3 regions of the Rhizobium sp. WYCCWR 11128 genome follow, and region 2 is predicted to be linked to each of the others. Evidence: riboswitches for the same ligand, from Rfam matches in the RefSeq annotation. Region 2 holds a riboswitch; each other region holds the start of a gene.
The links. Region 2 has a riboswitch for cobalamin ahead of fdhA (formaldehyde dehydrogenase, glutathione-independent). Riboswitches for the same ligand answer to the same signal wherever they lie in the genome.
Positions count from the first base shown of each region.

Region 1: linked by a shared signal. The riboswitch ahead of nrdH (glutaredoxin-like protein NrdH) and the one ahead of fdhA (formaldehyde dehydrogenase, glutathione-independent) in region 2 are both predicted to bind cobalamin.
Region 3: linked by a shared signal. The riboswitch ahead of bluB (5,6-dimethylbenzimidazole synthase) and the one ahead of fdhA (formaldehyde dehydrogenase, glutathione-independent) in region 2 are both predicted to bind cobalamin.

Region 1 covers NZ_JACCEZ010000020.1:6,095-10,908, reverse strand. Annotated here, with positions in the region: gene HX898_RS32445 (heavy metal translocating P-type ATPase) at 1-1,455, shown strand, start outside; cobalamin riboswitch at 1,698-1,922, shown strand; gene nrdH (glutaredoxin-like protein NrdH) at 2,184-2,405, shown strand; gene nrdI (class Ib ribonucleoside-diphosphate reductase assembly flavoprotein NrdI) at 2,415-2,819, shown strand; gene nrdE (class 1b ribonucleoside-diphosphate reductase subunit alpha) at 2,798-4,814, shown strand, end outside.
Region 2 covers NZ_JACCEZ010000008.1:18,866-23,679, reverse strand. Annotated here, with positions in the region: gene HX898_RS22790 (EAL domain-containing protein) at 1-632, opposite strand, end outside; gene HX898_RS22785 (transporter substrate-binding domain-containing protein) at 738-1,541, shown strand; gene fdhA (formaldehyde dehydrogenase, glutathione-independent) at 1,673-2,863, opposite strand; cobalamin riboswitch at 3,082-3,282, opposite strand; gene HX898_RS22775 (DMT family transporter) at 3,444-4,349, opposite strand; gene HX898_RS22770 (LysR substrate-binding domain-containing protein) at 4,463-4,814, shown strand, end outside.
Region 3 covers NZ_JACCEZ010000001.1:862,284-867,097, reverse strand. Annotated here, with positions in the region: gene HX898_RS04245 (phosphatase PAP2 family protein) at 1-435, opposite strand, end outside; partial or broken gene HX898_RS04240 (SRPBCC domain-containing protein) at 1,137-1,334, opposite strand; gene HX898_RS04235 (PhzF family phenazine biosynthesis protein) at 1,428-2,270, opposite strand; gene bluB (5,6-dimethylbenzimidazole synthase) at 2,628-3,314, opposite strand; cobalamin riboswitch at 3,356-3,544, opposite strand; gene HX898_RS04225 (MFS transporter) at 4,033-4,814, shown strand, end outside.

The DNA of each region.
Region 1 (4,814 bases), on a different contig from region 2:
CTTTCGGTCGGTGCCATCATCATGGTTCGTCCTGGCGATCGGATCTCGGCGGACGGCATTATCATTTCAGGCGAGAGCGCGATCGATGAGGCGCCGGTGACGGGCGAGAGCACGCCGGTACGCAAGGGCATCGATGCCGTCGTTTTTGCCGGCACGGTCAATGGCGATGCGGTGCTCAGGGTTCGCGTCACGGCGGCTGCCGCCGACAATACCATCGCCCGCGTCGTCAAGCTGGTGGAGGAAGCTCAGGAATCGAAGGCGCCGACCGAACGCTTCATCGATCGGTTCTCGCGCTATTACACGCCCGGCGTCGTCGTGGTCGCAGCGCTGGTCGCGGTCGTTCCGCCGCTGCTGTTGGCAGGGCCGTGGGGCGAATGGGTCTATAAGGGCCTTGCGATCCTTTTGATCGGCTGCCCCTGCGCGCTCGTCATCTCGACGCCGGCGGCGATCGCCGCCTCGCTTTCATCCGGTGCGCGGCGCGGACTGCTGATGAAGGGTGGCGCGGTGCTGGAAACGCTCGGCAAGGTGACGATGGTCGCCTTCGACAAGACCGGCACGCTGACAGAAGGCAAGCCTCAGGTGACCGACATCATTTCCTTTGGCCTGAGCGAGGCGCAGGTGCTGTCACGCGCGGCGGTGCTGGAGCAGGGTTCCAGCCATCCGCTGGCGCTGGCGATCCTCAACCGTGCCAAGGCGGACGGCGTTCCCGTGCCGCCGGCCTTCGAGCTGGAAGCGCTGCCGGGCAAGGGTGTCAGCGGCAAAGTCGGCGGTGAGACGCTGGATCTGCTGTCGCCGCCTGCCGCCCGCGAGCGGGGGACGCTCGGCGCGGAACAGGATGCACGCATCACGGCGCTGAACGACGAGGGCAAAAGCGTGTCGGTGCTGCTCGTCAATGGTATCGCGGCCGGCCTGATCGCCATGCGCGACGAGCCGCGTGAGGATGCCGAGGCCGGGCTCGCTGCCCTCAAATCAGCAGGCGTCAAGGCGATGATGTTGACGGGCGACAACAAGCGGACGGCAGCAGCCGTTGCCGGCATGCTCGGCATCGACTGGCGCGGCGAGATGATGCCGGAGGACAAGCAGCGGGTCGTCGTCGAATTGAAGCGCCAGGGTTTCATCGTCGCCAAGGTCGGTGACGGCATCAACGATGCTCCGGCGCTGGCCGCGGCCGATATCGGCATCGCCATGGGCGGCGGCACCGATGTGGCGTTGGAGACGGCGGATGCCGCCGTGCTGCACGGACGCGTCGGCGATGTGGCGCGAATGATCGAACTTTCCAAACGCACAATGCGCAACATCCTGCAGAATATCACCATCGCGCTCGGGCTGAAGGCGGTGTTCCTGGTGACGACGATCGCCGGCATCACCGGGCTCTGGCCGGCGATCCTCGCCGATACCGGCGCCACCGTGCTGGTGACGATCAACGCGCTGCGGCTGCTTCGGATAAAGATATAAACATTCCTGACTTCATCCCTCCGGCGCTCGTCGCCGGCGGGATCTCCCGTCAACGATGCGGGCCCGATCTCGAATCGAAAATCGCTTGACCGGCCATAAATAGGCTTTCCTCCTCGGGACTTTCTCCACAGCCTGCTTTCTTTAAGCTTTGGTTAGCCATGTTTTTCACAGGAACATAGCGATTTCAAACCTGTCGTAACGCAATGCACAAACCATCCGTTGACGCGAATTTGGATTGGCGTACTATATCTAGTGTTCGAGGTTCCATCGATTCGTAAGGATCGATGGCTAAGACGGGAATTCGGTGCGCTTCGCCATTATGGCGCGGCAATGCCGGAGCTGCCCCCGCAACTGTAAGCGGCGAGCAACTGTCCGATTTCAGGTCACTGGAGCATGATGCTCCGGGAAGGCTGGGCAGGAGCTTTGACCCGTGAGCCAGGAGACCTGCCTCGAACGAAACGTCCACGGGCGGGGTGTCCGGAAGGTCGCGTTGCATGGCTCGGGTGATATCCGCATCGCGTTTCGCAGGCCGAACCTCCGCATGAGCCACTTCGGGGTGAAGTCATGTCAGTATCTCAGTTCAGGCCGCCACCCGCTCGAGGTAGAGGGCGGAGTACGCCCAGCGGCTAAACAGCCGCATAGCTCAAATCATCAGAGAATTTTTCGACGGATATCGACAGATTTCCGATCGATGTCCTGCGCCCAATCGCGTCGTCACGAGGAATATCATGACCATTACCGTCTACAGCAAGCCTGCCTGCGTTCAGTGCACTGCCACCTACCGCGCCCTCGACCGGTTGGGTGTTGATTATGACATCGTCGATATCTCGCAGGATGCCGAAGCGCTCGATCGCGTCCGCAGCCTCGGCTACATGCAGGCGCCTGTCGTCATCGCCGGCGAGCAGCATTGGGCCGGCTTCCGTCCCGACATGATCAGCGCACTTTCCTGAGGAAAGGCGATGGGTCTGATCGTCTATTATTCCAGCCGATCCGAGAATACCCATCGGTTCGTCGCCAAGCTCGGACTGCGCGCGGCGCGCATTCCGCCAGGCGGCGCAGACGCGTTCCATATCCGCGAACCCTTCGTGCTGATCGTGCCGACCTATAGCGGCGACGGCGGCAAGGGCGCCGTTCCCAAGCAGGTGATCCGTTTCCTCAACGATGCGGAAAACCGAGGACACCTCCGCGGCGTGATCGCCGCGGGCAACAGCAATTTCGGCGAGACATACGGGCTCGCCGGCGACGTGGTCTCGCAGAAATGCCGGGTGCCGTACCTCTACAGGTTCGAGCTGCTGGGCACGGAAGACGACGTCGCCAACGTCAAACACGGAATGGAACGGTTTTGGACACGGGAACACCTCTGACGCGGGATGCGGGCGCAAAACCGCATAACACTTTTGCTCATCCCGCCGGCGAACGCCCTTTGAAAGCGGCGGAAACGCTCGACTATCATGCGCTGAACGCGATGCTGAACCTCTATGACGATGAGGGGCGGATCCAGCTCGACAAGGATCGAATGGCTGCCAAGCAATATTTCCTGCAGCATGTGAACCAGAACACGGTGTTCTTCCACAATCTGAGGGAAAAGCTCGATTACCTCGTGACCGAGGGCTATTACGAGCAGGAGGTTCTCGACCAGTATTCCTTCAATTTCGTGCGGGATCTGTTCGACCAGGCCTATGCCAAGAAATTCCGTTTCCCGACCTTCCTCGGCGCCTTCAAATACTACACCAGCTATACGCTGAAGACTTTCGACGGAAAGCGCTATCTCGAGCGCTACGAAGACCGCATCTGCATGGTGGCTCTGGCCTTGGCACGCGGCGACGAGGCCCTTGCCCGCGACATGGTCGAGGAGATCATTTCCGGCCGCTTCCAGCCGGCGACGCCGACCTTCCTCAATGCCGGCAAGAAGCAGCGCGGCGAACTGGTTTCCTGCTTCCTGCTCCGCGTCGAGGACAATATGGAATCGATCGGCCGGTCGATCAATTCGGCGCTGCAATTGTCGAAGCGCGGCGGCGGCGTGGCGCTGTCGCTGACGAATATCCGCGAGGCGGGCGCGCCGATCAAGCATATCGAGAACCAGTCCTCGGGCATCATCCCTGTCATGAAGTTGCTCGAAGACAGTTTCTCCTATGCCAACCAGCTCGGCGCGCGGCAGGGAGCAGGGGCCGTCTATCTCAACGCCCATCACCCCGATGTCATGCGCTTCCTCGACACCAAGCGCGAAAATGCCGACGAGAAGATCCGCATCAAGACGCTGTCGCTCGGCGTCGTCGTTCCCGATATCACCTTCGAGCTCGCCAAGAACAACGAGGATATGTATCTGTTCTCGCCCTATGACGTGGAGCGCGTCTATGGCGTGCCCTTCACCGAGATTTCGGTGACCGAAAAGTACCGCGAGATGGCGGATGATGCCCGCATCTCCAAGAAGAAGATCAAGGCGCGCGAATTCTTCCAGGTGCTTGCCGAAATCCAGTTCGAGAGCGGCTACCCCTACATCATGTTCGAGGACACGGTGAACCGGGCGAACCCGATCGCCGGGCGTATTTCGATGAGCAATCTATGCTCGGAAATCCTGCAGGTGAGCGAGGCGAGCGAATATAATGACGACCTTTCCTACAAACATCTCGGCAAGGATATTTCCTGCAATCTCGGCTCGCTGAATATCGCGGCGGCAATGGATTCGGCCGATTTCGGCAGGACGATCGAGACCTCGATCCGGGCGCTGACGGCCGTTTCCGACATGAGTCACATTTCCTCGGTTCCCTCGATCGAGAAGGGCAATGACGAGAGCCATGCAATCGGCCTCGGCCAGATGAACCTGCACGGTTACCTCGCCCGCGAACGCATCTTCTACGGCTCCGAGGAAGGCGTCGATTTCACCAATATCTATTTTTATACGGTGACCTATCACGCAATCCGCGCCTCGAACCTATTGGCGGTCGAACGCGGCACGAGCTTCAAGGGCTTCGAGAATTCGAAATATGCCTCCGGCGAATATTTCGACAAATATACCGAGCAGCTCTGGGAGCCGGCGACGGAGACGGTGAAGGCTCTGTTCGAGACGTCAGGCATCCACATTCCGACACAGGAAGACTGGGCGGCGTTGAAGAGGGCGGTGATGGCCTCCGGCCTCTATAACCAGAACCTGCAGGCGGTGCCGCCGACGGGATCGATCTCCTATATCAACCACTCGACTTCCTCGATCCATCCGATCGTCTCGAAGATCGAGATCCGCAAGGAAGGCAAGATCGGCCGCGTCTATTATCCGGCGCCGTTCATGACCAACGACAATCTCGATTATTATCAGGATGCCTACGAGATCGGGCCGGAGAAGATCATCGACACCTATGCGGCGG
Region 2 (4,814 bases):
ACGATGGTCGGCCGGCCCTCCAACCGCATCAGATTGGCCAGAGCACGGTTGGAACGCGCGGCGTTGGCAAGGCGGGCTTCCATTGAGGATGGCGTTCGTTCGTTCAAAGCCGTGCTTCGCCTGACGCCAAAGCGGGCATCCTTAAGGAGAGGCAAAAAGAGAGGCTTCATCCAGCGGTACCGCTTCTCCGTTTGGGCGTCCGCCAGCATGAGCAGTTGAGCCTTTTCGTCGACGACAAAGGCCTGATCGTAGCCGAACGCAGACATCGCCGTCTGGCTGATCGCACTCCCGGCTGCCGCCGTCAAAACGGCATCGAGGCTGGAGGAGCCTTCGGTCGGCAGGGCGGCAGGATAGACACGTGCGAGGTAACCATTGCCGAACTGGCCGATAACATGCGCGACTTGATCGACCTGTTCGCGCAGGCGGGCATTCACAAGCTGGCGCTGTCGATCAAGGGCTGCAGCGTCGCTCTCGGTTCCTGCCCAGAGCGCCGAAAGCACGACAAGTCCGATCGCTCCAAGCCCGCTAACGGCAATAAGAAACAGAATTCTTCCCGAAGCGATCCAGGATTGCTGAAACGTGTTGGAGCTGGAAGGAAGAACGATGTGCAAGCGTAGACCCCTGAACACCACGACGCGGGCGCATTCGTCGACGCTAACAAAGAAGCGTTCACGTAGAATTAAAAGCTGTGAGCCACTATGGCGCGAGATCGACTATGCCCTAAGGAGCTCCCGACGATGTTGCGCATATCCATTCAGACTATAGTGCGCGGAGCGCTGATGGCGGGCGGGATCGGTATCTTTTTGGCGGCCTCGCCGCTCGAGGTGGCTGCGCAAGATCGCACGCCGATGAGAATTGCCGTCGAAGGTGCGTTTCCGCCCTTCAACTATCTCGATGCAAATAACAAGCTTCAGGGCTTCGACATCGATATTGCCAATGCTCTCTGCGAGGTTGGCAAGTTCGAATGCCAATTTATCATCGAGAAGTGGGACGACATCATCCCCGATCTCGTTGCCGACAAATACGACGCGATCATCTCATCCATGTCGATGAGCCTCGAGCGGCGTCAAAAGGTTGCCTTCACTGAAAAATACTACAACAGCCCGTCGGTGTTCATCGCCCGGAAGGATTCGTCAATCAGCGATGTCAGCCCCGCCGCCCTCAGCGACAAAATTCTTGGGGTGACATCGTCGACGGCGCAGGAATCCTATGCCAACCATCTCTATCCAGAAATGAAAAGGACGGTTTTTCGGTCTTCGCCGGAATTGTACAAGGGCCTGGCAGATGGGAGCGTCGACATTATCCTCGAGGATAAACTCGCCATCTACGACTGGATTGCCAACACCAAGGCAGGAAGCTGCTGCGAGTTCAAAGGGCCGGATCTGGTCGACGTCACATATTTCGGTGAGGGTGCCGGTATCGCGCTGCGCCTGGATGACAAGGAGCGTCTGACGCGCCTGAACGAAGCGCTGAAGAGCATCAAGGCGGACGGAACCTACGATATGATCAACGCAAAATATTTCCCGTTCAGCATCCAGTAGTTCGCCGGTCAATTTTCGAGAATACGGGATGGCCGGGTTTTCGCCCGGCCATCCCTATCAAGTCCTGTCTTACGCAATCCCGGACGCAAAACTGCTGCGCACTTTTGCTGGAATTGCTCTAGGTCGCATCGCTATGCGGCTTTCGCCACGTCTCCGTGCGGATCGAGGACATATTTCGTCGCCGCTCCCTGGTCGAAGCTTTCATATCCATTGGCGGCATCGTCGAGCGGGATGACTTTGGCGTTGACGATATCGGCAATTGGCAGTCGGTCGTGGAGGATCGCCTGCATGAGTTGACGATTGTATTTGATCACCGGAGTCTGGCCGGTGTGGAAGGACTGTGCCTTGGCCCATCCGAGGCCGAAGCGGAGCGAAAGATTGCCGTGTTTGGCGGCGTTGTCGACGGCGCCCGGATCCTCGGTGACATAGAGGCCGGGAATGCCGATCGAACCCGCGGCTCGGGTAATCTCCATCATCTGATTGAGCACGATCGCCGGCTGTTCCCCGCCCGAGTGGCCGCGTGCCTCGAAGCCGACCGCATCAATGGCGCTGTCCACCTCGTTGGTGCCGACGACCTGCGCGATCATGTCGCCAAGACGGTCGCTCTTCGACAGGTCGATCGGTTCGAAACCGACCTTTGCCGCATGCGCCAGACGGTCCTTGTTGAAATCGCCGATCATCACGACAGCAGCGCCGAGAATGCGAGCCGAAGCCGCAGCCGCAAGGCCGACCGGGCCGGCGCCGGCGACATAGACGGTCGAGCCGACCCCAACGCCCGCACGCACCGCGCCATGGAAGCCGGTGGGCAGAATGTCGGAGAGCATGGTGAGATCGCGGATCTTCGCCATCGCCTTGTCCCGATCCGGGATTTTCAGCAGGTTGAAATCGGCATAGGGAATGGTGACGTAACGCGCCTGTCCGCCGATCCAGCCGCCCATGTCGACATAGCCGTAAGCGCCGCCGGCGCGGGCCGGGTTTACTGTCAGGCAGACGCCGGTATCCTGGGACTTGCAGCAGCGGCAACGGCCGCAGGCGACATTGAACGGCACCGAGACGATATCGCCGATGTCGAGCATCTCGACGTCGATGCCTTTCTCGATGATCTCGCCGGTGATTTCATGACCGAGGACCAGGCCCGGCATCGCCGTCGTGCGGCCGCGGACCATGTGCTGATCGGAGCCGCAGATATTGGTCGATATCACCTTCAGGATGACGCCGTGTTCGATGCGGCGGCCGTCGGGCGCTTCCAGCTTCGGATCGTCGATGTCGCGCACTTCGACCTTGCCAGGACGGAGATAGACGACGCCTCTATTTTTGCTCATGGATTCCTCCCACTTGTTTGAATGCCTCGCTGCAACCGATGCAGTCGATGGCAACCTTCCCTCCGGCCTGCCTCCTCTGCAGCCCGGTGTCCACAACACGAGGATACCGCCGCATCGGGCGATATTCGGATTTTCAAAACAGACAGATTGGATGGAGAAGAGGATGAACGCCACGGTTTTCGCCTGTGGTTTCGCTCGTGACCGTCTGTCCGCAATCCGTCGATTTGCTGTGCAAGAGCTGGTTTCCGGCTCCAGAATCTCCTTTCGATCCGTCTCGATATCTTTCCGGATGCCTATCCGGCGATTTCCTTGAGGATTTCAGTTCTTCTACCGCTGCGGGGCAGCGCCGGCGTCAGGCCGGCGTCCCAATGGTCCATTTCGCCAGTTTGCGAGATAGCGCCTTGAACACCACCAAGAAACCATGCCTGACGGAAAACAGCGATCAAGAAAACGACATGGGCGCAACCCAAAGACGACAGTCGGCAAAGTCGCAATAGCGCTGCGCAGCGGAAATAATTGATCCCGCGAATACGGCGGTTTTCCGGATCGTCCCGGAAGATTTGATCGCCGCCCAAAGGCTTTAGGCGCGATGCGGTCGCCGGCTGCGGCTGACGTCGATGGCCGTGTGCCAGAACACGGCGCCGAGGATGATCGCGCCGCCGAAAAAGGTGGCGATGGGGGGCTGCTCGGAAAACAGCAGCCAGACCCAGAAGGGCGTGAGCACGATTTCCATCGTGCCGATCAGCGCCGCTTCAGCCGGCGGCATGCGCTTTGCCCCGGCAAGGAAGAGCACCAGCGCCAGGGAGAAATTGGTCGCGCCGAATGCGGCAAGAACGACCCAGTTGTGCAGATCGAGCGAGCCGGGCGAACTGAACGGGGCAAAGATGGCAAGCGTCAGGAAGGCGCTGACGACGGTCGGCGGCAGGCTCGGCACGCCGGGATTGATGCGCGGAATGATGATGACGAGTGCAAAGGACGCGGTCATGCCGAGCGCCAGCAGATCGCCCACACCAGTCCCGCCGCCGATCGACGAGGCGACGATGACCGCGACGCCGAGGAGCGAGATGCCGCCGGCAATCAGCGTCCGCCTGGAGACCCTCTCCCTGAGGATGAGCCAGCCGAGCAACGCTGCGATGAAAGGCGCGGTCGCATAGATCATCGTCACATTGGCGACGGTGGTCATGTAGAGCGCCCCGATGAAGCATACCTGACTGAAGGTCTGGCATGCGATCATGGCAAGACCTGACGGATGGAAGACGGAACGCCACTGTTGCCGCGAGATGCCCCCTTCGAGGAAAAGGCAGGGGATCAGCAGGAACAGGCCTCCGAACAACGATCGCCAGGCAATCGCCGTCCACACATCGGTCGTCAGGAGTCGCGAATAGACGCCGCTCGCGCTCCAGGCAAGTGTCGCGGCAACGATGAGAAGCACACCCTTCTCGTGCTCGCTGCCTGCGAGGCGTCTGGCCGGATTTTCAATGGTCACGCAGATATTCTCAAAGAAGGAAGTCGAACGCCGCTCTTTTCTGCCCCAGGAATTGACATCAGACAAACGAATAGTAGAGATGGCTACCATCGATTTTTTCTATGGCTATTTTCATGCACGAGCCGATTGAGAGTGACCTGCTGAGAACCTTCCTGGTCGTTGCCGAGACGTCCAACTTCTCGGCGGCTGCCCAACGCATCGGGCGGACGCAGTCGGCCGTCAGCAGCCAGATCAAGCGGCTCGAAGAGACGATCGGCGAAACCCTGTTCGATCGGGGCGCCCGCGGCGTGCTGCTCACGCGCCCGGGCCTGCAACTCGTACCCTATGCCCGCCGGATCATCGATCTGTTGAGCGAGGCCGCCGCGACGATCCGCAGCAAGCCGCTGGACGGACCGGTGCGCATCGGAATTCCCGAGGAATACAGCCAGACGGTGCTGCCGGCAGCCCTTGCGGCTTTCGCTGTAC
Region 3 (4,814 bases), on a different contig from region 2:
TGAATCGCTTGGGAACTGGACACCGGCAAGGACACGCGACTGTGCGGCTTCTTCGGCCATCGCCTGGAACGACAACGCCTCGTCGGGAAAGAAATAGGCAAGAACGGTCGCGGCGGCTCCAGCGGCTGCCGCGTGTTCGGATGGATAAGCGGGACTCCGAGGCGTGGGTAGCGCAGTCGGCAGTGTCGTATCCACCTCGCTCGGGCGGGGGCGATTGTAGAAGTATTTCGACTCCCAAGCCGCGATGGTGGCGTCGTAGACCGCCATCGTCAAATAGGTGTAGACGCGATGCGCATTGGGGATCGTCTGGTTTGCGAGAAGACGGTTGTTGACCAGGTCGATCCATCGATAGCCGGGCGAGCCAGCGTCCCAGAATCTGATCTTGGCGGCGACCTGCGCATCGTTCTTTGCGACAAGTTCGCGGACCTGCTCCAACTCGGTTGCGGAAGTATCCGGTGGGGGCGAGACTCGGAAGTCTTTGCCCGACGTGATTACCCACGTCTTCCACATTCCAGCGTTTGGCTCTATCTGATCCGATTGGGCGAAAGCGACGTTCCCTGAGAAAAGGATTAGCGCGCAGGCCCTGCTAAAGCCGCTAAGCATTTTCGACCCCCATAGTTGATCCCCGGCCCAGAGACGGAAGGTTTTCTGTTTTGACGGCCGTCCCACTTTCTATTTTAGCCCTCTCTAATTATACCGCGAAGCGCTGCCAAGTGAAAGGATCAAAAATGAGAGCAGGTTGCGGTATGAAAGGTCAGGTCCGAAGATCGCTGTCTTCCTGATTTGCACCCCGCAGGGTTGCTGTGACGACGCTCAGCAGTTAAGCCATCGGCGGGCCCCTTCCCACGTACCGATGGAATCGGTCGCCCGGAACAATCTGATTGCTCCCAGCGAATGGAAAGTCCTTTCCGGCCATGACTACTTCCCTTCGATCTAAAGAGACTGACGTAGCTTTTAGGGAAGTGAGAATGGTCGCCACGTTCCGAACTAGGGCCGAGGACCGCAATTGGCCGCCGCTCATAAAGCCCCTGAGGCTTCTCGGCGTCTGAGCGGTTAGCGCCCCGCTCCGGCCGGAAAGGCCGGTGGAGTCATTTCCCAAGAGCAGACGTTTCCCGAGGCGAGTTTCCCGACCCGCGCTACTCGCCTATGCTGGAAAGCAGTTCGTCGAGCTGTTCCAGTTGCTCCGGCAATGCCGCCGCCCCGCCCTGTAGTGCTTCCTCAAGCGCCTCCTTGGACGGATAGGCTTCGTGGAGATTCAGCAGCGTCTTCCCGCCCTGGTCCTCGAAGGTCACGGTCGTGACCGCGCCCTCTTCGCCCTCGTCGTCTGTCCAGACCGGCTACCGGCCCAAATCGGTAACTCATTCAAGTCGAGCCCATGACTGCTTCTGGCGCCAATTGCAGTCATCGGCCTCAGGTCGATGACTGTCTTAGAGGATAGCTTTTCCGTTTATGCAGGTAACGACATTGCCGCCAACCCAAATATCTTCAGATTCGAGCCGGACATGTACCCGCCCTGACCTGCCCAAGACCGTCCCTTGCGCAGCGATGTATGAAGGCGGGGCGAGATTTGCGGAAATGAGCCATTTTGCCAAACCCGCATTTAGGCTACCAGTGACTGGGTCTTCGTAACCAGCGGCGGTGAAGGCGCGGACCTCGAAATCCACGCCATCGACGTCCCCCAAACATGGTGCAATCAGGCCTACCCTTAGTCCGGAAATACTCTGGTAGTTCGGACGGACACGTAGGACATCGTCTCTGCTTTTCAGGAGCAAGGCCATCCAACCGGGACCGTTGTCTACCCAACTCGCATCGACTATCATCTCAGATGACAGACTTAGACCGCTCATAACTCGTTTCATTAGATCGTTATCGATATGTCCAGTCTTGATCAAATCTGGAGCCAGAAATGAGAGGATATCGCCGTCTCTTCTGATCCGGATCAAACCCGCCTCGCATTCCTGGATAACAACTGGCTGCTTTGGCTTTCCGCCCAAGGTCAGCCATGCGTGGCAGCTACCCAAAGTCGGGTGTCCGGCAAAGGGTAGCTCCTGATGCGGCGTGAAAATTCTGACGCGATAATCAGCATCCGGGACCGTCGGCTTTAGGAGGAAGGTCGTCTCGCTTAGATTGGTCCAGTTGGCAAACTTGGCCATCGTTGGTGTATCAAGATCGTCCGCATCCACTACCACCGCAAGTGGATTTCCACCCATTCGCTCCGAGGAAAAAACATCAACCTGTTGAAACGATAGCTCTTTAAGGTTCCTGTTCATAGCATCTCCTACTGTTCGTTCGCTAACAGCGTGCGCCAATGTCTATACACAAGGGGGCTGCAGAATGCCTTTCGGAGTAACGGATGCAGACAAAGATTTCCGCTTCGGGCATACCCGGTCTTCCAAAGCGTTCAAATTATGCCGAGCTTTTAATCCTTGATTACCGGAAATCTCGGGCTTTAGGGAATGGGCTCGGCATAGTTTCGGACTCGGGATAAATTCCGTTATGCCGAACTCGGCATAACGGAACAAAGATATCTCGGCCTCGCACCGCGTCGGCGATACCGACATCGGTTTGCTCACCTTGACCGTCAATGGCGTGACTATGCGATTGAGGCCATGCTCCACCGCACTGCTCTAGGTGTTCAGTCCCCATCCATCATGAAAGACGAGTTCCTCGAGCGGTAGCCGCTGCCGCCAGCCTTTGACGGAGAGTTCCGGCTCGTCATAGAGCCGGTCGACGAAACCGGCACAGAGCCAGGCGACCACTTCGATATGCTCGGGTATGCCGAGAATGGTTTTCAGGTCGCCTTCACGAAAAATGCTGACCCAGCCGATGCCGACCCCTTCCGCCCGTGCCGCAAGCCAGAGATTCTGGATGGCGCAGACGGTCGAGTATGAATCCATCTTCGGATTGTGGGTGCGCCCCAGCACCACGCTGCCGCTGCGGGTAGGATCGCAGGTCACGCATATGCCGAGCGGCGCCTCGACGATGCCTTCGAGCTTGAGCGATCGGTAGGCCTGCCGCCGCTCGCCTTCGAACATCAGCGCCGCCTCCTCGTTGGCCCTCGCAAACGCGTCCTGGATGCGCGTCCGGACAGCGGCACTTTTCACCAGAATGAAATTCCACGGCTGCATGAAGCCGACGGATGGTGCGTGGTGAGCGGCCGTCAGCAGCCGCTGCACAACATCATCAGGCAAGGGATCGGGCAGGAACTGGCTGCGAACGTCGCGCCGCGTCATGATCGCGTGATAGACGGCCTCGCGTTCGGCCAAGGAAAAACCGGACGCCGCCGAAAGGGCATCCTCATCAAAGGGTCGCATCGTCAAATCCCCAACAACGCGACCGCCCCGCTGTCCGCGCGGATCGGTCTATCTTGCCAGGCCGGTCTTCTGACTCGGCGTCATCCGTCTGCCGCAGCCTTCCCGGCAAAAGGCCAGTGGCATGATGAAGCGGCAAGCGTCGGCCTTACAGCGTTGGGCACGTTCCGGTCTTGCACCGGATTCCCGATTCTCCCGCCTTATCGGCGGGCACCTGACGACGCATCTATTTCAGGAAAGCGCGGCGGCGGCAAGCTGGGCCCGATGTCGCAGTCAAGCCGGAGGCCGCGCGGTGCCGCCTGTCCCTCTCTTCCGCCGGCAAAAGGGAGCGCTGCGGTGCCACGAATCTCTTCTCCCCAGCGGGGAAAAGGTGCCGGCAGGCGGTTGAGGGGGTGAGCGGCAAAGCCGCGAATGCGCTGAGCGTAAGCGAAGGGCAATGATGAAGGGCAGCCGTGCAGCCCCCTCATCCGACCCTTCGGGCCACCTTCTCCCCGCTGGGGAGAAGAGAGCGCAAGCCGCAGCCTCAGTTCCTACATCAAACCCTTGGGAGGACATAAGGAAACAAGACGTACGATCCCGTTTCGTCATCCACCCGCGTCGGTTTGAAGCGGCTAGGCAAGCCCCTTCACCGACAGTTTCTATGGCCTTATCACCACCGAAAGCGTATGGACTGTGACAGTCCATCGCAGCATCTCGGTTGCCCGTGCCCCGCCTCACACCCATGATCCTTGCGGTCGCCCTGTTCATGGAACAGATGGATTCGACCGTGATCGCCACCAGCCTGCCGGCAATCGCCGCCGATATCGGCACCTCGCCGATCGCGCTGAAGCTCGCCGTCACCAGCTATCTCGTGGCGCTGGCGATCTTCATCCCGATCAGCGGCTGGATGTCCGATCGGTTCGGTGCGCGCAACATCTTCCGCATGGCGATCTTTGTTTTCATGATCGGCTCGATCGCCTGCGCCTTTTCCAACTCGATCACGGCCTTCGTCGTCTCGCGCCTGATCCAGGGCGCCGGCGGCTCGATGATGACGCCGGTCAGCCGCCTGCTGCTGGTCCGGGGAACGCCGCGCCACGAACTCGTCGATGCCATGGCCTGGCTTACCATTCCCGCTTTGATTGGCCCGATCATGGGGCCGCCGATCGGCGGTTTCCTCACCACCTATCTCACCTGGCATTGGATCTTCTGGATCAACGTCCCGATCGGCGTGCTCGGCATCATCCTCGTCACGCGTTTCCTGCCGACCGTCGAGCCACGCAGTCCGCGGCCGATGGACTTCCCCGGATTCTTCCTTTGCGGCATCGGCTTCTCCGGCTTCGTTTTCGGCGTGTCGGTCATCAGCCTGCCGGCCGTGCCCGTCATCTACGGTTACGTCACGGTTGCGATCGGCATTCTTGCCGGCCTCCTCTACCTCCTGCATGCCCGCCGCGTGCCCTATCCGCTTCTCGATCCGAAGATGTTCCGTTACCCGATGTTCCGGGCGGCGATCCTCGGCGCTTCGAA